4 regions of the Rhizobium sp. YS-1r genome follow, and region 2 is predicted to be linked to each of the others. Evidence: predicted binding sites of a transcription regulator. Region 2 holds the regulator's gene; each other region holds the start of a gene.
The links. The regulator PhoB, encoded in region 2, activates phosphate uptake and scavenging genes when phosphate is short. The targets are predictions, from matches to a motif close to TGTCATNNANCTGTCAT.
Positions count from the first base shown of each region.

Region 1: JL39_RS03355 (DUF47 domain-containing protein) is a predicted target of PhoB. The motif match lies at 3,920-3,936, and genes of this name have one in related genera.
Region 3: JL39_RS18840 (NAD-glutamate dehydrogenase) is a predicted target of PhoB. The motif match lies at 3,050-3,066, and genes of this name have one in related genera.
Region 4: JL39_RS09470 (glycerophosphodiester phosphodiesterase family protein) is a predicted target of PhoB. The motif match lies at 3,123-3,139, and genes of this name have one in related genera.

Region 1 covers NZ_JPYQ01000002.1:56,416-62,043, reverse strand. Annotated here, with positions in the region: gene kdpA (potassium-transporting ATPase subunit KdpA) at 1-343, opposite strand, end outside; gene kdpB (potassium-transporting ATPase subunit KdpB) at 468-2,528, opposite strand; gene JL39_RS31895 (hypothetical protein) at 2,572-2,739, opposite strand; gene kdpF (K(+)-transporting ATPase subunit F) at 2,786-2,875, opposite strand; gene JL39_RS03360 (alpha/beta family hydrolase) at 3,094-3,735, opposite strand; gene JL39_RS03355 (DUF47 domain-containing protein) at 3,962-4,603, shown strand; gene JL39_RS03350 (inorganic phosphate transporter) at 4,603-5,607, shown strand.
Region 2 covers NZ_JPYQ01000012.1:33,459-39,086, reverse strand. Annotated here, with positions in the region: gene pstA (phosphate ABC transporter permease PstA) at 1-800, shown strand, start outside; gene pstB (phosphate ABC transporter ATP-binding protein PstB) at 836-1,627, shown strand; gene phoU (phosphate signaling complex protein PhoU) at 1,670-2,383, shown strand; gene phoB (phosphate regulon transcriptional regulator PhoB) at 2,426-3,112, shown strand; gene JL39_RS11315 (winged helix-turn-helix domain-containing protein) at 3,126-3,815, shown strand; gene arsK (arsenite efflux MFS transporter ArsK) at 3,901-5,136, opposite strand; gene JL39_RS11305 (FAD-dependent oxidoreductase) at 5,133-5,628, opposite strand, start outside.
Region 3 covers NZ_JPYQ01000025.1:91,994-97,621, reverse strand. Annotated here, with positions in the region: gene JL39_RS18860 (aspartate-semialdehyde dehydrogenase) at 1-360, shown strand, start outside; gene JL39_RS18855 (lytic murein transglycosylase) at 556-1,383, shown strand; gene JL39_RS18850 (carbonic anhydrase) at 1,387-2,061, opposite strand; gene pdxY (pyridoxal kinase PdxY) at 2,129-2,998, opposite strand; gene JL39_RS18840 (NAD-glutamate dehydrogenase) at 3,173-5,628, shown strand, end outside.
Region 4 covers NZ_JPYQ01000009.1:34,153-39,780, forward strand. Annotated here, with positions in the region: gene JL39_RS09455 (ribbon-helix-helix protein, CopG family) at 1-188, opposite strand, end outside; gene JL39_RS09460 (amidase) at 369-1,730, opposite strand; gene JL39_RS09465 (membrane protein) at 1,887-2,189, shown strand; gene JL39_RS09470 (glycerophosphodiester phosphodiesterase family protein) at 2,195-3,049, opposite strand; gene JL39_RS09475 (DUF983 domain-containing protein) at 3,263-3,682, shown strand; gene JL39_RS09480 (SDR family oxidoreductase) at 3,836-4,693, shown strand; gene JL39_RS09485 (hypothetical protein) at 4,771-5,055, opposite strand; gene JL39_RS09490 (NAD(P)/FAD-dependent oxidoreductase) at 5,052-5,628, opposite strand, start outside.

The sequences.
Region 1 (5,628 bases), on a different contig from region 2:
TCGAGGTGAACGAGGCTGCCGTGTTGAAGATCAGGCTGCCCTCGAGCGCCTCCTTTCCGTCCGGGTTAAGCGGCAGATATTGCTGCAGGGCCAGGATTGAGAAGGTGACGACGAACATCACGACGTTGAAAGCGAGGATGGACACCATGTAGTGCTTCCAGTCCTGCGGCCTTGCCGAAACCGAACCGCCGATCGACCGGAAGAGGCGCGTGAAAGCGTTGGGACGTCCCGATGCGGCACCTTCCGGGTCCATGGCCCAGGTCATGTAACGGCCAAGCGGCCAGGAGATGAGCGCGGTGCCTCCAACGATGAGGACGACGAACAGGATGGGTTGAATTAACATGGAAATTTCTCCGGCATCGTTGGAAATCAAACCCGGTCGGCGGCAGAGGTCATGGCCAGCAGAAGCCAGAAGATCGCCACGCCGAGGAGGAGATAGAGGATAGTCATGTCGAATGTTCCTTCGATCAGGCGAGATGGAGGGCGGTCACGACCAGGTCGATCACCTTGATCCCGACAAAGGGTACGACGAGCCCGCCAAGCCCGTAGATGAGCAGATTGCGCCTCAAGAGCGGCCCTGCGCCGATCGCCTTGTATTTCACGCCTTTAAGGGCCAGCGGTATGAGCACGATGATGATCAGCGCATTGAAGATGATGGCGGAGAGAATGGCGCTCTCCGGCGTCGCAAGCCCCATGATGTTAAGCGCGCTAAGCTGCGGATAGAGCCCGACGAACATCGCGGGAATGATCGCGAAATATTTGGCCACGTCGTTGGCGATCGAGAAGGTGGTCAAGGCGCCTCGCGTCATCAGCAGCTGCTTGCCGATCTCGACGATCTCGATGAGCTTCGTCGGGTCGGAATCGAGGTCGACCATGTTGCCGGCCTCGCGTGCGGCGACCGTGCCGGTATTCATCGCTACGCCGACATCAGACTGGGCGAGTGCCGGTGCGTCGTTGGTGCCGTCGCCGCACATGGCGACGAGCTTGCCCTTGGCCTGTTCCTCGCGGATCAGCTTCAGCTTGTCCTCAGGCGTTGCCTGGGCAAGAAAGTCGTCGACGCCCGCCTCGGCGGCAATCGCGGCAGCCGTCATGGGGTTGTCGCCGGTGATCATCACGGTGCGAATGCCCATGCGGCGCAATTCGGCGAAACGCTCGCGGATGCCGCCCTTGACGATATCCTTGAGGTGGATGACGCCGAGCAGGCGACCATCGCGCACGACCGCGAGCGGCGTGCCGCCGGCCTTCGCGATATCATCCGCGATCGCCTGGATTTCGCGTGTGGCTTCGCTGCCGGCGCCCTTGGCGCTGATCTGGTCGAGATATCTCAGCACGGCGTCGACCGCACCCTTGCGGATGGACGAACCCTCCGAATCGATCCCGCTCATGCGGCTCTGCGCCGTGAACGGGACAAAGGTGGCGTGCAGGCTTTGCATGTCACGGGCACGGATGCCGTATTTTTCCTTGGCGAGAACGACGATGGATCGGCCTTCCGGCGTCTCATCCGCCAGCGAGGCGAGTTGCGCCGCATCCGCGAGCTCCTGCTCGGTCACGCCTTTCACCGGACGGAATTCCGTGGCCTGCCGGTTGCCGAGCGTAATCGTGCCGGTCTTGTCGAGCAGCAGCGTATCGACATCGCCGGCTGCCTCGACGGCGCGGCCGGACATGGCGAGCACGTTGAAGCGCACCAGCCGGTCCATGCCGGCGATGCCGATGGCAGACAGAAGAGCGCCGATCGTGGTCGGGATCAGCGTCACGAACAGCGCGACAAGGACGATCACCGGGATGAAGCCGCCGGCATAGGCGGCAAAGCTCGGGATCGACGCGGTTGCAAGCACGAAGATCAACGTCAGGCCGGCCAGCAGGATATTGAGGGCGATCTCGTTCGGCGTCTTCTGCCGCTCTGCGCCCTCGACCAGCGAGATCATCCGATCCAGAAAGGTCGAGCCGGCAGCAGCGGTAATGCGCACCCTGATCCAGTCGGACAGGACCTGCGTGCCGCCGGTTACGGCGGAGCGGTCGCCGCCCGATTCCCGGATGACGGGCGCAGATTCGCCGGTAATGGCCGCCTCGTTGACCGAGGCGATGCCTTCGATCACCTCACCGTCGGAGGGAATGATGTCGCCGGCCTCGACAAGCACCACGTCGCCAATCTTGAGGCTCGTTCCCGGCACCAGCTTGAAATTCTCACGGCTGCCGTTCGCAAGCAGCTTGGCCTGCGTCTCGGTGCGCGAGCGCCGAAGCGAGTCGGCCTGTGCCTTGCCGCGGCCTTCCGCAACGGCTTCCGCGAAATTCGCGAACAGGATCGTGAACCAGAGCCAGAGGATGATCTGGAAGGAAAAACCGAGATTGCCTGCTCCCGTCGCCGCATCCTTGACGAACAGGACTGTCGTCAGCACCGAAACCGCGGCAACGACGAACATGACCGGGTTCTTGACCAGAGAACGGGGATTGAGTTTCTTGAAGGCGTTCCCGATCGCGGGAACGAGGATGCGGGCATCCATGATGCTCGCTGATCTGTCCTGGCTCATAAGAGGCTCCAGCTTGATATTCTGATTGCGCGTTCCGCACCGCTCAAGCGGATGCGAAGAAATGGGAAAGAAGCGAGACAAGCAGCACGGCGGCCAGCAGCAGAAGCGTCATGCCGAGTATGACGTCCGAGGCGCGAAGATGCGTCCCGGCCTTCGGAGTGCCGAGGTGGGGACCGACACATCTGCGCAGGATGCGGAGCCAGCCGTTCATATCCCGTACGCGCCCGACGCCACCGGCATTGCCTGCCGCCCGCCGATCAAAAGCGCTCCGGTCGAAGCAGGGCATAGATCAGATAAGCACTGACGAAGATAAGCACTGCGGCGCTGAGGCCATAATCGAACACCATTTGGGTCTTCCTCGCATTCTCGTGTTGTCGAGATTCGCCAGGCCCGGACGCGAACACGGGGCGTCCAGCCTCGAAACTGGAAGAAATATGGCTCCGAGTTGCATAAAGGTTCGAGAGGAACCCGCGAGGAGAGAAATAGGAATCCTATAGGAGTTTCACGGATACCGCGGCGAGATGCGGCGCCACGCATCTCCTCTCGGGGATGTGGGGGCTTCCGCTCAGGACGTCAGCCCGTCAGCCCAGGCACGTACCGCTTCCGCCATGGTCGCCAGGTGTTCGGCGACGGAGAAGCCGGAAATCTTCTTGCGCGGCTTCAAATCATGATCACCGTCTTCCAGCCAGAGGATCTCGATCCTGTCGGAGAGCTCGTAACCCGAGACCTCTTCCCGCGTGCCGAATTCGTCACGGGTTCCCTGGCAGATCAGCGCCGGGGTATTCAGCGCTTTAAGATGCTGCGTGCGAAGCTGCTCCGGTTTGGCCGGAGGGTGAAACGGGTAACCGAGGCAGAGAAGACCGGCGATCTTCCCTTCCGCATGAAGCTCGTCGGCAATCATGCTCGCCACCCGTCCGCCCATGGATTTGCCGCCGATGATCAGTGCGCCCTTGGTGCCGAGCTCGGCGACGGCAGCCCTGTATTCCGGGTTGAGGGTCTCTGCCCTGGGTGGCGGCTTGCATTCACCCGATATACGGCGTGACGCCATATAGCCGAATTCGAAGCGCGCCACGCGAAACCCCTTCTCCGACAGCGCTTTTGCGGCAGCCGTCATCGACGCCGAATCCATCGGCGCGCCGGCGCCGTGCGCGAGAAGGATGGTGAAGCGCGCATCCCCCGGCCCCTCAATCAGAAATCGGTTCAACATCCTGCTCCCTCAATTTGCCGGCGACGAACAGCCGGCCATAGCTGCGGCCGGCGCGCAAAGGCAAGTCCAACGCAGCCTTCACCGATTCCATCGCCAAAGCAAATAATTAGCCGACTTACGAAACCGAACTTTTCTTCCACAGAAAATCCTTTCTCGCGGTTTCCAGTCTCGCCGTCCACGATTTATGACACATTTATGACAGCCAGAAATACGCAAGGAACCTTGGATGCTCGGCCTTTTCAGAAAACTGCTTCCCCGTGAGGATGCCTTCTTCGATCTTTTCGAGCAGCATTCACACACCGTGGTCGGTGCGGCGGAATCCCTGAACGCCCTGCTCACCGGCAACGATATCGAAGGCAACTGCGCGCGCATCGTAGCGCTGGAGGAGGAAGCCGACGACATCACCCGGGAGGTGCTGCAGGCCGTGCGCCGCAGTTTCATCACACCCTTCGATCGCGGCGACATCAAGGACCTGATCCAGTCGATGGACGACGCGATCGACATGATGCACAAGACGGTCAAGACGATCCGGCTCTTCGAGCAGACGAGTTTCGATCCGTTGATGCAGCAGATGGGCGGCGAAATCGTCAAGGCTTCACATCTGATCGCCGAAGGGGTGCCGCTGCTCAAGAGGATCGGTGCCAATGCGCCGCGGCTCGGCGCGATCGCCGAGGAAATCACCCGTGTCGAAGGCCGGTCGGACGACCTGCACGACCAGGGCCTCAGGGATCTCTTCCGTCGTCATGGGGCCGGCAATGCCATGGGCTTCATCATCGGCAGCGAAATCTACGGTGAACTCGAAAAGGTGCTCGATCGGTTCGAAGATGTCGCCAACGAGATCAGCGGCATCGTGATCGAGAATATCTGATGGATGCCGCCCTCGCCTTTCCTCTTCTTGCAGGCCTCGTCGGTGTCGCGCTTTTCTTCGACTTCCTGAACGGGCTCCATGATGCGGCCAACTCCATCGCAACCATCGTCTCCACCCGCGTGCTGAGGCCGCAATATGCGGTCTTCTGGGCGGCCTTCTTCAATTTCATCGCCTTCCTGTTCTTCGGCCTGCATGTGGCGGAAACGCTCGGCACCGGCATCATCGACCCGCAGATCGTTTCGCCGCAGGTGATATTCGCCGCGCTGATGGGCGCGATCATCTGGAACATCGTCACCTGGGCCTTCGGCATCCCGTCCAGTTCGTCGCATGCACTGATCGGCGGGCTTGTCGGCGCCGGTCTCGCCAAGGTTGGCCTCAGTTCGATCGTCTGGAGCGGGCTCACCAAGACGATTGGCGCGATCTTCATGTCGCCCGCGATCGGCTTTTTCCTGGCGCTCGTCCTGGTGCTGATCGTCTCCTGGCTCTTCGTGCGCCAGACGCCGTTTGCAGTCGACAGCACCTTCCGTATGCTGCAATTCGTTTCCGCCTCGCTCTATTCGCTCGGCCACGGCGGCAACGACGCACAGAAGACCATGGGCATCATCGCGGTGCTCCTCTATTCGCAGGGATATCTCGGCGGCGAGTTTCATGTGCCCTTCTGGGTGGTCATCAGCTGCCAGGCTGCCATGGCGCTCGGCACGCTGTTCGGCGGCTGGCGTATCGTCCACACCATGGGATCGAAGATCACCAGGCTCAATCCGATGCAGGGCTTCTGCGCTGAAACCGGCGGCGCGTTGACGCTTTTCGGCGCGACCTGGCTCGGCATTCCGGTTTCGACGACACACACGATCACCGGCGCGATCATCGGGGTCGGCTCCGCCAGACGCCTTTCGGCCGTTCGCTGGGGTATTGCCGGCAATATCGTCTTCGCCTGGTTTGTCACGCTGCCGGCAGCGGCGCTCGTCTCCGCACTGTTCTACTGGATTGCCGGTCTTTTCCAATGAGACGGCTGCGGCGTGCTATCA
Region 2 (5,628 bases):
CCGACCAACTGATGCTGGCGGACAAGCTCAAGGAGGCGGGCATTCTGACGACCCGTTTCAACTGGAGCTTCTTCACGGCGCCGGACGCCTCCGATACCCGGCCTGAAGCGGCGGGCCTGGGGATTGCGGTCATTGGCTCCGTCTATATGATGCTGATCGTGTTCGTCCTGTCGCTGCCGATCGGCGTGGCTGCATCAATCTATCTTGAGGAATTTGCGCCGCAGAACCGCTTCACCGATCTGATCGAGGTGAACATCTCGAACCTTGCCGCGGTTCCCTCGATCGTCTTCGGTATTCTGGGCCTTGCCGTACTGATCAATTTCTTCGGTCTGCCGCAATCGGCGCCGGTTGTGGGGGGGCTTGTTCTGACCCTGATGACGTTGCCGACGATCATCATCGCCACTCGCGCCGCCCTCAAGGCCGTTCCACCGTCTATCCGCGACGCAGCGCTCGGTGTTGGCGCATCGAAGATGCAGTCCATCTTCCATCATGTTCTGCCCTTGGCGATGCCCGGTATCCTGACGGGGACGATCATCGGGCTGGCCCGAGCTCTCGGGGAGACTGCGCCTCTGCTGCTGATCGGCATGGTCGCCTTCGTGCGCGAATATCCCGCCGGTCCGCCGGATGGCTTCTTCGATCCGGCGTCGGCGCTTCCGGTCCAGGTCTATAACTGGACGCAGCGCGGCGACCCGGCATTCGTCGAACGTGCGTCCGGTGCCATCATCGTGCTTCTGGTATTCCTGATCCTAATGAACCTGGTCGCAATCATTCTTCGCCGCCGCTTCGAGCGCCGTTGGTAAAGGGGTGTGTAATGATGAATAATATCTCAACGACGATGACGACGACGCCGACGAAAGCTCCACTCATGAATGAACCGAAGATTTCCGCCCGTAACGTGCAGGTTTATTACGGCGAAAAGCACGCCATCAAGGATGTCAATATCGATATCCGCCCTCGGTCCGTTACAGCCTTCATCGGTCCGTCGGGCTGCGGCAAGTCGACGTTCCTGCGTTGCATCAACCGGATGAATGACACGATCGCCAACTGCCGTGTCGAGGGCAACATATCGATCGACTCGGAGAACATTTACGATCCCAAGGTGGACCCGGTTCAGCTGCGCGCCAAGGTCGGCATGGTGTTCCAGAAGCCGAACCCTTTCCCGAAGTCGATCTACGAGAACGTCGCCTATGGCCCGCGCATTCATGGTCTGGCGCGAAAGAAGTCGGAGCTGGACGATATCGTGTCTTCGGCCCTGCAGAAGGCAGGACTGTGGGGCGAGGTGAAGGATCGTCTCGACAGCCCAGGTACGGGCCTTTCCGGCGGTCAGCAGCAGCGCCTGTGCATTGCGCGCGCCGTTGCCGTCAGCCCGGAAGTGATCCTGATGGACGAACCCTGTTCGGCGCTCGATCCGATCGCCACCGCCAAGGTCGAGGAGCTGATCCACGAACTGCGCGAAAACTTCACGATCGTCATCGTGACGCACTCGATGCAGCAGGCGGCCCGCGTATCGCAACGCACTGCCATGTTCCATCTCGGAAACCTGGTTGAGGAGAACGATACCGACAAGATGTTCACCAATCCGGATGACCAGCGTACGCAGGACTACATCATGGGCCGCTTCGGCTGATCGCCGGTTGCGGGCCCTTTCTGACAATCTGAGGATAAGACCATGTCTTCGACACATATCCTGTCTGCCTATGACGACGAACTGAAATATCTGAGCCGCCGGATTTCGGAGATGGGCGGGCTTGCGGAGCAGATGTGCGCGGATGCAGTGCGGGCACTGGTCAATTCCGATGCCGCCCTTGCCCAGAAGGTGATCTCCGACGATGTGATCCTCGACCATGCCGAGCGCGATATCGGCGACAAGGCGATCGTGACGATCGCCCGCCGCCAGCCGGTTGCGGGCGACCTGCGCGACATCGTCGGATCGCTGCGCATCGCCTCCGATCTGGAGCGGGTCGGCGACCTCGGCAAGAACACTGCCAAGCGGGTGATCGCGGTGCAGGGCACCGGTGTGCCGCGCAAGCTCGCGCGCGGCATCGAGCACCTGTCGGACCTGGCGCTGACGCAGCTGAAGGAAGTGCTGGACGTCTATTCGAGCCGTTCGGCCGAGAAGGCGGAGGCGATCCGCATCCGCGACGAGGAAATCGACGCGATGTACACGTCGCTGTTCCGCGAGCTTTTGACCTACATGATGGAAGATCCGCGCAACATCACCACCTGCACGCATCTTCTGTTCTGTGCCAAGAACATCGAGCGTATCGGCGACCACGCCACCAACATCGCCGAGACGATCTACTACATGACGACCGGCGCCCAGCCGGAAGGCGAGCGTCCGAAGGACGATACGTCGAACACGCTCGGCGCGATCACGGAATAATGGCGCCGAATGACGATGGAATGGTGACGGAGCTAAGACGGAATGCAGCCGAAGATCGCGGTCGTGGAGGATGAGGAGGCGCTGAGCGTGCTTCTTCGCTACAACCTTGAAGCGGAAGGTTATGAGGTGGAGACGATTCTGCGCGGGGATGAAGCCGAGATCAGGCTTCAGGAACGCACGCCGGATCTTCTGATCCTCGACTGGATGTTGCCCGGTGTTTCCGGCATCGAACTCTGCCGGCGGCTGAGGATGCGGCCGGAGACGGAGCGACTGCCGATCATCATGCTGACGGCGCGCGGCGAGGAGAGCGAACGGGTCCGCGGGCTTGCGACCGGCGCCGATGACTATGTCGTAAAGCCGTTCTCGACGCCGGAACTGATGGCGCGAGTGAAGGCGATGCTGCGGCGCGCGCGTCCGGAAGTGCTGTCGAGCGTCCTGCGCTGCGGCGACATCGAGCTGGACCGGGAGACGCACAGGGTGCATCGCAAGAGCCGCGAAGTGCGGCTCGGCCCGACGGAGTTCCGGCTTCTGGAATTCCTGATGGCCGCGCCCGGCCGGGTCTTCTCGCGCTCGCAGCTTCTCGACGGGGTGTGGGGCCACGACATCTATGTGGACGAGCGCACCGTCGACGTGCATGTCGGACGCCTCAGGAAGGCGCTCAACTTCTCCAACATGCAGGATGTCATCCGCACCGTCCGCGGCGCCGGATACTCGATGGAAGGACACTAGGGAGAGCACCGCGATGGGAGCGCGAGTTGTCGTGGTGATCGATGGCGATGAAACGCTGCGCGAAGTGCTGCGGTTCTCCCTTGTCGATGAAGGTTTCGACGTGACGCTGCTTTCGGCGGGCTCCGAGCTGATGGAGCGGTTGGTTTCGAGCCTTCCCGATGTACTGGTGCTGAGTTCGTCCCTTCCGGGGCTGAATGGCATCGAGATCTGCCGAAGACTTCGTACCGAACCAGCAACGATGCGGGTGCCCGTGGTCCTGCTTGTTCCGGCGGAAAGCGAGAGCGACAGGCTGACGGGTCTCGCTGCCGGCGCGGATGACTGCCTCGTAGAGCCATTCCCCTCCGTCGAGCTTGCCATAAGGGTGAAGAACCTTCTTCGCCGCATGCATCCGAATCTTCTGAGCCATATGATCAGGGTCGGAGACCTGACCCTCGACCGCGAAGCACACAGGGTCCACAGGCAGAAGAAGGAAGTCAGGCTCGGCCCCACCGAGTTCCGGCTTCTCGAGTTCCTGATGCGGTATCCGGGACGGGTCTATTCGCGGACGGAGCTGAAAAGGTCGCTCTGGGGTGATGGTGCAACCGTGGACGAGCGCGCCGTCGACGTGCACATCGGTCGCCTCCGGAAGGGCATCAGCCTGGGCAAGGCTGACCAGGTGATCCGGACCGTCCGCGGAGCGGGCTACGCCCTCGGCGACGTCTGAATTTTCTCGCGATCGTTGGAAGGCCTATGCTGCTTTTCTTTAGGGCTTCGCCGAGGGGCCTGCATCTCCTGTTTGTCGTGTCTTGTCAGGCCTGCGAACCACCGAAAGGTCCAGCTGCTGGTCTTGTTGCTCTGTAGCGGGCGAAGGCGATCGCTCCGAACAGGCCGACGGCCGCCGCGCCTCCCAGAATGCTGATCGATACTGCCTGGCCGACCCCCCAAGTTCCCAGCATGACAGCGAACGCAAAGGGGGCAAGTGCTGAGGAAAACTGGCGTGCGGCGGTCACCCAGCCGAGCCGTGCGCCATAACCGTGCCTTCCGAAAAGCTCCAGTGGAAGCGTTCCCCCGACGATGCTTGCGAGCCCCGATCCCAGACCGAACAGGATCGCGAATGCGATGAGACCGGGGAGCCACGGACTTGTCGCCATCAGGACGATAAGGGCGACGGCGAGCAATCCCGCGGAGATCACGGCGAGCACCGTCTGTGACAAGCGCCCTCCGAAGATCATGTTCAGGAGGCGGCTGGCGACCTGCGAGGGACCGAAGAGGGTGGAGACCATGAGGCCTGCCGTGCCAAGCCCAAGTGCTGTCAGCAGCGGAACCATGTGGACCAGCACGGAGGCCAGCACGAATCCTTCCAGGGCAAAGCCCGCAAGCATCAGAATAAAGACGCCACTGAACGCGGGGCCGGCTTCAGGCTGAACGGCCATCGCTCCGGATTGATTTACTGATGCCCGTGGTTCGGGCACGTCGCGGGGCAGTCTCCCGACCCACCAATGGATCGGAAGGCACACGGCGATATTCAGGATCGCGAAGACGAGGTAGATCTCACGCCAGCCGAGATAGTCATGCAGTGTTGCCGTGAGCGGCCAGAAGAGCGTTGATGCGAATCCCGCGATCAGCGTCAGATGGGTTATGCTGCGCTGTGGCTTGCTGCCTCCAACCTGCACGATCGCTGCAAATGCCGTGCTGTAGAGAACGAAGCTGGAGGCGATCTCCATTGCGACGAGTGAAATACCGAACGTCGTCGCATTCGGCGATGCGGCCGCGCAGCCAAGCGAGATGGCGGCAGCAAGCGAACCGGGGACCATGAGCCGGCCGGCTCCGAACCGGTCCGCCCAGTTTCCCGCTCTCGGTGCGAACAGTCCGCCAACCAGCAGCGCCACCGATAGCAGCCCGAAAAGCCTGTCTTGTTGGATGGAGAAGTCTCGTGCCATGTCCGGCGCGAGGATGCTGAAGGAATAATAAAGGGTACCGTAGCCGATGATCTGTGTTGCGCCGAGCGCCCAGATCAGGCGCGCGGGAGCTTTCCGCTCGGTCATTCTGCAGGTTCCACATCGTTCCGTTCCACCGCAGTGGATGTACCACAGCCACAACCAGCTTTGCCATCAGTCTTGGCCTTCATGTCGGCGATGCAGCACGCGTCGACTTCAGAAAGAGCAGGACCACCGCAGCAGCCACCGGACGCTGCCTCTGCGAGCACTGGATTGGTTACGCTGCAGACACCGGTTTCCGGGAGAACGAGATGCACCTCGCGGGCGGCGTTGCTGTCGCCTGCGAGTTCCGCCACGACCGAGCGGACCTGCTCGTACCCCGTTGCCATGAGAAATGTCGGCGCGCGTCCATAGGATTTCGAACCGACGATGAAGAAGCCGGGTTCCGGCTGTGTCAACTCGACCACGCCATGCGGCGGCACCGTTCCGCAGGAATGCAGGTTCGGATCGATCATGGGTGCGAGACGGTGGGGGGCTTCCACGGCCGGATCGAGATCGAGCCGGAGTTCCTTCAGGATGTCGAGATCGGGACGGAAGCCC
Region 3 (5,628 bases), on a different contig from region 2:
AAGATCAAGGTGACCTGCACCGCCGTGCGGGTTCCGGTCTTCATCGGTCATTCGGAATCGGTCAATATCGAATTCGAGAACGAGATCACCGCCGACCAGGCCCGCGATATCCTGCGTGAGGCCCCGGGTTGCCTGGTCGTGGACAAGCGCGAGAACGGCGGCTATGTCACGCCTTACGAATGCGCTGGCGAGGATGCGACCTACATTTCCCGCATCCGCGAAGATGCAACAGTTGAAAACGGTCTCAACATCTGGGTCGTTTCCGACAACCTGCGCAAGGGTGCCGCGCTGAATGCCGTGCAGATCGCCGAGTTGCTCGTCAATCGTGGCCTGATCAAGCCTCGCAAGGCCGCCGCCTGATTGGTGATAGCTTTATTAAGCATATTCCGATAGAAACTCCTGCCAGATATGGCGGGAGTTTCTCGTATTCGAGACACTCCACAAACTATTCATGAGCGGGTGAGTTGCTAATATTTGCAACCACCGCCATAAGGCCGATAACATATTCCCGGGCGCTTGCAGCCGAGCGCTCCGGCTCACGACGGGCTAACCGCAATGAAGAAGATTATACTGGCAGGACTGATCGCAACTGGTTTTCTGAGCGTCACTCCAGCCTTGGCCGCACCTCAATGCGGCAACGACTCCTCTGGTTTTGCCCGCTGGGTTGAAGACTTCAAGCGGGTTGCCCCCTCAAGCGGCGTCAACCCGTCCGTCGTCGAAAGGGCGTTCGCCAACATCTCCTACAATCGCGAAACGATCCGCGCCGACCGCGGTCAGAAGAGCTTCAAGCTCTCCTTCGATGAATTCATGCGCAAGCGTGGTGGCGCGACCATCATCTCCCGCGGCAAGAGCATGAGGTCCGGCAATGCCTCACTCTTCGCTTCGATCGAACGCCGTTACGGCGTGCCCGCCGGTCCGCTGATCGCCATCTGGGGCATGGAAACGGGTTTTGGCAGCTTCATGGGCAACCAGCACACGCTGTCGGCGGTCGCCACGCTCGCCTATGACTGCCGCCGCTCTGCCTATTTTACTGAGCAGCTTTATGCCGCTCTCCAACTCGTCGCCCGCGGCGATCTGAGCATTTCTGCCCGCGGCGCCGCTCATGGAGAAATCGGGCAGACCCAGTTCCTGCCGTTGAACGTCGTCCGTTACGGCACCGACGGTGACGGCGACGGCCATATCGACATGGTCCGCTCGCGCGCCGACGCGCTTGCCTCGACCGCCAACTTCCTGCGCGGTCATGGCTGGAGGGCCGGTGCCGGATACCAACCGGGGGAACCGAATTTCGCCGCCATCCAGGGCTGGAATGCCGCCTCGGTCTATCAGCGGGCGATCGCCCATATCGGCGGCCAGATCGACGGCCTGCAGACGAGTTCCCGCTGAGATTCAGGCCGAGGCTTGCTCGGCCTCGATCGGCGGTTCGTCGAGATCGGGGCGGACAAAATCGCCCTTACTGTTCATCACCCAGAGTTCCCCGGTGGAAATATCGAACCAGGCACCATGAATGCTGAGTCCGCCTTCCTCTCCGCGATTCTTCACGAAAGGAAATGTCTGCAGATTGGCGATGGAATTACGGATGGAGACCCGTTCCAGCGCCGTCTGGCGTTCGGCCGGCGTCATGAACGCGTTATTCTGGATCTGTTCAGCCGCGGGCCGCACGAGGCTCATCCATCTGCCGATGAAATCGCCCGGCGACAGCGGTTCCGTGGAGGGATCCAGCGCCGCCTGAATGCCGCCGCAACGGCCATGGCCCATGACAACGATATTGCGGATCTTCAGGACTTGAACCGCATATTCCAGCGCGGCCGAAGTGGCATGAAACTGGCTATCCGGCTCGTAGGGCGGCACCATGTTGGCGACATTGCGCACGACGAAGAGCTCGCCGGGACCACAGTCGAAGATGGTCTCCGGAGCAGAACGTGAATCGCAACAGGCGATGACAAGGGTGTGAGGTTTCTGCCCGGTCTCCGCCAATGCCCGGTAGCGATCGCTTTCGTCGCTATAGCGCCCGTTCATGAAGTTGCGATAGCCCGCCAGAAGTCTGTCTGGAAAGTCCGTCATGTACCAAGGATTATAGTGCCGCTCGCCGAAGATCAACGGTCATTCTACAATTGCGAGACTGGCCGGCTTATCGCTTCACCCGTTGCAACGGATGCACCAGCCGGCGCATTTGCACCATGGCCATGGGCGAGGAAAGGCTCGACGCATCCGTTTCGAGCGTCAGCTCGTCGCCGCCACGCTTGGCCGTGCGAGCGAGAATCTCGAAAACGCTGGCGGTGGCAAGCTGCAGCGCTTTTTCCTCGTCCATGCCTGCAAGGATTCGCCCCAGGAAAAGTGCGCTCATGAGATCACCGAGACCGTTCGGCGGATTGTCGATCAGCCGGTGCTCGGCAAGCAGTGCGTGTTTTCCGGTGAGATAGAGGTTTCCCGTCCCGCCCGCCATCATCGGCACGGCCGACGTCACCAGGATGCGAGGCGGCCCGAGCGCGACTGCCGCGTCCATGATCGCGTTGTTGGTTTCGAGCGGCGCACCGGAAAGCCAGGCCAGCTCATAGCGGTTCGGGGTCGCGATTGTCGCGAGCGGGATGAGCTCGTCGCGGATCGCTTCCGCTGTCGGCTGCGGGATATAGAGTCCGCCGAGATCACCCATGACTGGATCGCAGACATAGAGAAGGTCGGGATTTCTCTCCTTCAGCGCGCGGATGAGCCGCGCAACCGAGCGCGGCTGGGCCGCATTGCCGAAATAGCCGGTCAGCACCGCCTTCACCTCGCCGAGCCATGGCGCGCGGATGAGATCGCCTATAGCCTTGTCGAAGTCTGATTCGGGAAAGGTCAGCCGCGTGGAAGGCCCGTGACCCGGATGCCAGGGAAGGACGATGGTCGGCATGGCCCAAACGGGAAACCCGAGGATTTCCAATGCGAAGACGGCGGCTCTGTTGCCGACCGAGCCCCGCACGACATGGCTGGAGATGACGATGACGGCATTGCTGGTATCCATGGGTCTGATTTCCCGCTTCGAGGCCCTGTTGATGGTTTCTTCGGCCGGTTATGTCAACAAGGCTTCACGGAAGAATGGAAGGTCTGTTGCGCACTGACATGGATCGGCCACGTTGCCGCATGATGACATGAGATGAATTTATTCGATCTTTGAACGGAAAAAGGGGAGAGGGGCATGGCCGCCAGGCAGAATCCGAAGCGGGAAAAGCAGATCGAAAGCGCACGCAAAATCGCCGCTGAAAGCAAGGGACCGCATCTCGATCCGTTCATTCTGTTTGGCCGGGCCAGCAATGACGACCTTGAGAACTATACGCCCGAAATGCTGGCCCGCTCGGCGAGACATGCGGCCGAACGGTTGCAGGCCTGGACACGGATCCGGGCGGATATCACGGTGGAGACCTTGTCCGGCGTTGAGCCGAACAGCGTGCCGGTTTCGGTGCTGACCGTCGTTGACCGGAACATGCCCTTCCTCTTCGATTCGATCATGGGCGAGGTGACCGCGACCCATCGCGACCTCTTCATGGCGGTCCACCCGATCCTCAATTTGGAGCCGGGAAAAGAACCGGTTCTGCGTTCCAGCGAGCAGCCCGGGAATCCGGCTCATCATGTGAGCCTCATCCAGATCCACATTGCGCCGCTGAACCGGGAACAGGCGACGGCGCTCACCGAGCGTATCCGCCACATCCTCGACCAAGTGCATCTGGCGATCACCGATTGGGCCTCCATGTTGGAGGTGCTGGAGGGGGCAGCAAAGCAGCTCAACAATTCCGCGAGCCGTAAAAAATCTGATCGGGAGGAGGCGCTCGCCTTCCTTGACTGGCTACGCGACGACAATTTCACCTTCCTCGGCATGCGTGAATACGTCTATTCCGGCAAGGGCCCGGAAGCGAAGCTCGAACGCGGCAAGGGCCGCGGCTTGGGCATCCTTTCCGATCCGGACGTTCTCGTGCTGCGCCAGGGCAAGGACGCGGTGATGACAACGCCGGAAATCCTGGAATTCCTCGACGGACCGGATTTCCTCATCGTCACCAAGGCGAATGTGAAATCGGTCGTCCACCGACGAGCCTATATGGACTATGTCGGCGTCAAGCGCTTCGATGAAAAAGGCGAGGTCGTCGGCGAATTGCGCATCGTCGGTCTTTTCACGGCGACGGCCTACACTCACTCCGTTCGCGAAATCCCGCTTCTGCGCGCCAAGGCGGCCCGGATCGAGGAGCATTTCGGCTTCGACCCCGACAGCCATTCCGGCCGCATGTTGGAAAACACGCTGGAATCCTATCCCCGCGACGACCTTTTCCAGATCGATCCGGACCTGCTTGCGAGGTTTTGCGAGCAGATCATGGAACTGAGCGAACGCCCCCGCGTCCGGATATTGCCGCGCATCGACCATTTCGACCGTTTTGTCTCGGTGATCGTCTATGTGCCCCGCGAGGACTATAATTCGCTGGTCCGCGAGAAGGTGAGCGATTACCTCGCCAGTGTCTATGACGGCCACGTCTCCGCCTATTATCCGGCCTTCCCGGAGGGCGGGGTCGCGCGCGTCCATGTCATCATCGGCCGGCGCGGCGGCAAGACGCCACGAATCGCCCAGGTGAAGCTGGAAGAGGCGATCCGCCTGATTGCCACGCCCTGGGAAGAACGTTTCGCCACGCTGGCGAAAGAAGGCCCGCGCCTTTCCGTCACTCAGGCCTTCCAGGAGACCTTTACCCCCGAGGAAACCTTTGCCGACCTGCCCGATGTTGCCGCCTGCGCCGCCGGCGAGACGATCCGCATCGCCTTCTACCGCCGCCCGGACGAGGCCGCAAACACCGTCTCGCTGAAGATCTTCCACAAGGATCAGCACTTGTCGCTCTCCCGACGAGTGCCTTTGCTGGAAAACCTCGGATTCCATGTCGTCAGCGAGCAGACGTTCGAAATCCATGTCGGGCCGGAAAGCAAGCTCGTCGTGCTGCACGACATGGAATTGCAGCTTGATAACGCCCGCGCGGTCGATCTTTCCCGCGAGGGGCCGCTGCTCGAGGAGGCATTCCTGTCCGCCTTCGGCGGCCTGATCGATAACGATGGCTTCAATCGGCTCGTCCTGCTCGCCGGTCTTTCAGCCCGCGAAGTCACGGTCTTGCGCGCCTACGCCAGATATCTGCGTCAGGCCGGCATCGTCTACTCGCAGACCTATATCGCCGATACGCTCACCAGATATCCGGCGATCGCCGCCGCCATCTTCCGCCTTTTCCGCGACGGCTTCGATCCGAAAATTGCCGAGAAGACCCGCGCCAAGAAGCTCGCGGATATCCATGCGGAGATCGAGGAGGCGCTTTCCAGCGTGCCCAACCTGGACGAGGACCGGACATTCCGCCGGTATGTCAATGCGGTCGATGCGACGCTGCGCACCAACTACTTCCAGCGTGAGGCCGACGGTTCCACGAAGAAGATGCTGGCGTTCAAGCTCGATCCGAAATTGCTCGACGGCCTGCCGGAACCGCGCCCCTTCCGGGAAATCTTCGTCTACGGCACGGAAGTGGAGGGCGTACACCTGCGCTTCGGCAAGGTGGCGCGCGGCGGCATCCGATGGTCCGATCGCGGCGAGGACTATCGCACCGAAATTCTCGGCCTCGTGAAGGCGCAGCAGGTCAA
Region 4 (5,628 bases), on a different contig from region 2:
ACGCCCAACTCCTTGGCGATGGCCTGAATGGCAGATGCGATCTGCTGATCGAATTTGACTTCGCCGGTGTTCCAGGCGTGCGCTGCCGCCTGCCGTAGCGCGTCCATGAGCTCCGGATCGACAACCTTAGCCGCGGCCTCTGCTACTCTTCGCGATTGGTCCGACCGATCGTCCTCTTCCGATGACATCAAGCCATTCCTCTATCCGGTGAGCTTTCGATCGTGCGGATCAGGCGGGCGGGCACGATGCGCCGTTCCGCCGCGCTCACCGAACCAAAGTGCCACGATGGACAGCAGAGTCAATGGTGCGGGTCCTGTCTGACGAGGTGCTTGGCAGTCCGTGTCAGGACGTCCCTTCGCCGCCGTTTCCTACCCTCTGACGGTCTCCTCGCAACTCATCGCGGCCTGAAGCAGCGCCTCGTCATGGTTGGCGCCTGCCGACAGCAGGAAGCCGACGGGCATATCGGCGTCGCCCGTGCCGCAGGGGATCGAAACACCACACCAGTCGAGGAAATTGCCGAGTGCGGTGTTGCCCAGCGTCTTGCCATTGGTCGCGAAGAACAGTTCGTCATCCTTTTCGAGCGCCTCAATCGGCGGCGCAACATGAGCGACCGACGGCATGGCGACGAAACGGTCGCCGATCAGCGCTTTGGTCTCGGCGATCAGGCGTGCTTTCGTCTCAAGAATGGCGATATAGTCCGGCATGCTGATCTTCTCGCCAAGACGCGTCCGGGCCACGACCCGGTGATCCATTTCGGCAGCCTCCGGTCCCGACAGCCGCTGCTGGTGAAGCGCAAAGGCTTCCGCCGTGACGAGCGCGCCGCGCTTTGCCATCAGGGCCGGGATCTCATCGAAGGCCGGAATGGTGATGCGGGTGATCCTCGCGCCGGCCTTTTCGAGCCGGCCAATTGCAGCTTCGAAGGCGGTGACGACGCCCGGTTCGGCACCGTCGAAGACGATGTTGGTCGGGATGACGATGTCGAGCGGTTCTTGCGGCCGGCGGGCTGTCTGCGGGGCGGCAAGGCCGCGCATGGCGGCATCGATCCAGACTGCGTCCTGGACCGTACGGCAGAGGGGGCCAAGCGAATCGAGGCTCGTCGCCAGAGGATAGACCCCGTCCATCGCATGGCGACCGCGTGTCGCCTTGTAACCGACGATACCGTTCAGTGCCGACGGGATGCGGATCGAGCCGCCGGTGTCCGTACCCATGGCGACGGGAACGAGGCCGGCTGCAACCGCGACGGCGGAGCCGGAGGACGAACCGCCCGGAATGCGTGGCACATCCTTTCCATGCGGATTGCGAGGAGTGCCGTAATGCGGGTTGATGCCGATGCCGGAAAAGGCGAACTCGCTCATGTTGGTGCGGCCGACCGCCACCATGCCCGCCTGTTTCAGAAGGTCGACGATCGCGGCATCCTTCCTGGCAGGCTCGGCCTTCTTCAGCACCTTGGAGCCTGCGGTGGTGGGCAATCCTTCGACGTCGAAAAGGTCCTTCCAGGCGATCGGAATACCATCGAGCAGGCCAAGCGAGCGGCCGTCCTTCTGGCGCTTCGAGGACGCCTCGGCCTCTGCCAGCGCCCGGTCCTTCAGCAGGGAGATGAAGACCGCCTTGTCCGGATAGGCCTCGATGCCCGCAAGCACTGCTTCGGTCACCGCGACGGGGTCGACCGTTCCGGTCTGGATCAGCGCGGAAAGCTCGGCGATCGACATGGCTCCATACGGTTTCGTCACGGCACGCATTCTCCCCATTCAGTGATTGGCGATTGAAATGTGTAACGAATATTCTGGCGATGGGTAGAATATTTATCGGCCGGGCCGGTTGGGAACTTCGGATCGACTTCTGAATTGAGACAATCCGCCACTGCTTCAAACCGGGAAGGATCACTCATGAGAACCATCGTCGCCATCGCCGGCCTTGTGCTTGCGCTCGCCGGCTGTACCGTTGATAGCGTCGGCAGGCCTAGTCCAGCTCTCGAAATCGGACCGGGGATCGAGCCCATTCCGGGCAGCATCACCTATGGCGGTCAGCCGCGCACCCGGCTCACCAAGTCTCCGATCGGCAGCGTCGTGAGCCATCAGTTCCGAAACGAGTTCGGCCAGCGGGTCGAGGAGCGATATATCCTGCAGCCGGATCGAAGCCTGAAACTGGTCAGCCGGCGCGTCTATCGCGAGCCGTTCTGGGACGATTGAGACGTTCAACCTGCGAGCCCGGCCCAGGCGCGTTCCGTGGCGGGGGCCTCGTCGGTGGTGATCTGGTCCGGCTTCAGCGCCATCAGGGCGGCGAAATCGCGCGCTTCTCCCTCGTCGAACCCCGCATCCGGGTTCCTGAGGTTGAAGGTCCAGGCGTCGACCAGCTTGCCGGCATCGTGGCAGAGGCCGATCATGTCCAGACCGGCTTTGGCGGCGTCGAGCAGGATCGGCCAGTAGAGATAGACCGTGTCCGGTTCGGTTGGACCATGAATGTCGGCGAGCAGGTCCTTCTCGACGGCGCTCCAGCCGCCGGCCTTGTAAATGTCGCCAAACTTGTCGCTGGGATCGATGCCGCGTTTCAAATCCGGCAGCCTTTCCTTGACCGCGAGTATCAGGTCGAGGTCATGGCCGCTGATGATGATCGATGAGCCGGCATCGGCAAAATAATGCACAAGATGGTCCATCCCACGCGGACCGATGGCGGCAAGCTCATCCTTCATGTCGAACTGAAGAAGCGCTTCCGGATGAGCGGTCTGAAGCATCGTAGCCAGATCTTCGCTGAGGATAGGCGGATGGCCGCCGCTCTTGAGGTGAAGTCCGCGGATGGCATCCGCGGAGGCCTCGCGGATGGGGCCGCAGCCATCGGTTTCCCCTTCGAGCTCCGCGTCGTGCAGGACGACGAAGCCGCCATCGGCGCGTATGCGCAGATCAAGTTCGGTTGAGGCACCCAATCGGAACCCCTCGGCCATTATCTCGGCGGAAAACAGGGGATCTGACAGGCTGCGGCGCAGCCGGTGCCATTTGAGCCGCGTGAAGTGGCCGCGATGCGTGATGCCGAGGCCTGAAAATTCGGATGTCATGGGATTCCGTCGAGAGCAGCAGGGCGATTCGGTTGTCCTCAGACTATGCATTTCGCATCTCCTGCCATAGACCTGTCACAGAAGTTTCATGGTTCGACATGGCAGTTCGCATGCGGGGCGAATTGACGCGTATCAAGAGAAGACCTTGCTTGAACGGTATTGCCGAGCCAGAGATGAACCACAGATTGTGTCCTGTCACGAAAGGCAGATGTCATGGCATATGACGCCGATTGGCCCCCGCTTTCTCCCTCCAGCACCGGTATGCGTGGCCGGTGCCCGCGTTGCGGCCAGGGACATCTTTTCAACGGCTTCCTGACGCTCAGGCCCAATTGCGAGGTCTGCGGCCTCGACTATTCCTTTGCCGACCCGGCGGATGGTCCGGCCTTCTTCGTCGTCTGTTTCGGCAGCGTGCCCAGCATCGCGTTGGCTGTGTGGCTTGAAGTCTCCTACCAGCCGCCATTCTGGGTGCATCTCCTGATCTCTCTGCCGGTGCTGCTCATCACCTGCCTCTTGCCACTCCGGCCCCTCAAAGGGTGGCTGATCGCGAGCCAGTATTTCTACAAGGCCGAGCAGGGCAAACTGGACCGAGGTTCCGGCAGTCCGCAGGCGGATGATACGCAGCACAAAGGCTGAGCCTCCGGCGACGTCAATGTCCCAGGGAGCCTTCGGCTCCCGCATCGCCGCGGTCTCGGCGCCTTCTTCCTTTTCCGTGTTTGCGGTCGGGAACATCCGCCTTTGCAGCGAGTTGGAAAAGCAACTTTCCAACCGAAAAGGAGGACGCTTCCCATGGCCCGGTACCCGACGCCGCCCTTTCCCGAACAGCAGCAACCGATGCCCGGCTTTACGAACCGGATGGATCCGGTGCCGGATCATGGCGAGCTTTCCTACCGAGGGTCGGGGCGGCTTGCCGGCAAACGCGCCGTCATTACCGGCGGCGACAGCGGCATCGGCCGGGCGGTCGCGATCGCCTATGCGCGCGAGGGGGCCGATCTTCTGATTTCATATCTCGATGAGGACGAGGATGCCGAAGACACCAAGCGTCTTGTTGAAGAAGCAGGACGCAAGGCTGTGCTCATGCCGGGCGACATCAAGGCCTCCTCCCATTGCCGAGCGATCATCGACAAGGCGGTGGGGGAATTCGGCGGTATCGACATCCTCGTCAACAATGCGGCACATCAGGCGAGCTTCTCCTCGATCGAAGATATCAGCGACGAAGAATGGGAGCTCACCTTCAAGGTCAACATTCACGCGATGTTCTATCTCTCCAAGGCCGCCGTACCGCATATGAAGCCAGGCAGCACCATCATCAATACCGCGTCGATCAATTCGGACAATCCGAACCCGGGCCTGCTTGCCTACGCGACCACCAAGGGCGCGATCCAGAATTTTACGGCAGGGCTGGCACAGCTTCTCGCCGAAAAGGGCATCCGGGGGAATGCCGTGGCACCCGGCCCGATATGGACGCCGCTCATTCCCTCCACCATGCCGGAAGACAAGGTCAAGGAGTTCGGCAAACAGGTGCCGATGAAGCGGCCAGGTCAGCCGGCGGAGCTTGCAACGACCTATGTGATGCTTGCCGACCCGCTTTCCAGCTACGTTTCCGGCACGATGATCGCAGTGACGGGCGGCAAGCCGATCCTCTGATCTTCTTCTTCCTCCATCGAGAACAGCGGCGGCATGCGCTCATGCCACCGTTCAGAGCCCGCGATCCATCCAATATCTCAGGTTCGCCGACCGATCTCCCGCGCCAGATCATCGAAACAGAATGTCTTGCCCTGTTCGTGTGCCTCGTTCGCCAGAAGCAGAAGTCGGATCGGGAACGCGACGGCTTTCTGATGGGAGCTCGAAATGCTGAGCGGCTTGTCGTCGGCAAGCACCGCACGTTCGGTGGTCTGCAGGACATCCTGGATTTCGACGTGGGATACGAGGCCCTTTTCGACCAGAAGGCGGTTGATCGCGGCAAGCGCGAGATAAAGACCTTCGAGCTGCGGGTTGGCGGTGTTCATGTCTCGGTCCTTTGCGTGGATGACGGCACGAAGGCAGCGGCATTCTCGTCGATCAGCCGGGCTCCGCGCTGCCGGGTCAGATAGCGCCAGATCCACTGAATGCTGACGAGCAGGCGCTTTTCGAAATTGACGAGCAGATAAACATGCACGATCGCCCAAAGAAGCCAGGCAAACCAGCCCTTGAGCGTCCATTTGCCGAAGTCGAAGATCGCGGCATTGCGGCCGATCACGGCTGTATTGCCGCGGTTTTGGAAGTGGAAAGGTCCGACAGGTTTGCCGTCCAGCAATTTCTCTTTGAGTGCGCGGCCGAGATATTCGCCCTGCTGCTTGGCGACCTGGGCGAGTGCCGGCAACGGTTTACCGTCTTCGGCAAGGCCAAGCGCCGTATCGCCGATCGCGAAGATATCGGGAAACCCCGTGACGGAGAGATCAGGCTCGACCGGAATACGGCCGCCGGCCTTGCCTTCGATGCCGAGCCACCTGCCGGCCGGGGATGCTTTCACGCCTGCTCCCCAGATGATGCAGCCGGCGCGGAAGTGCCGCGAGCCTGCCACGACCTCATCCTTGGTCATT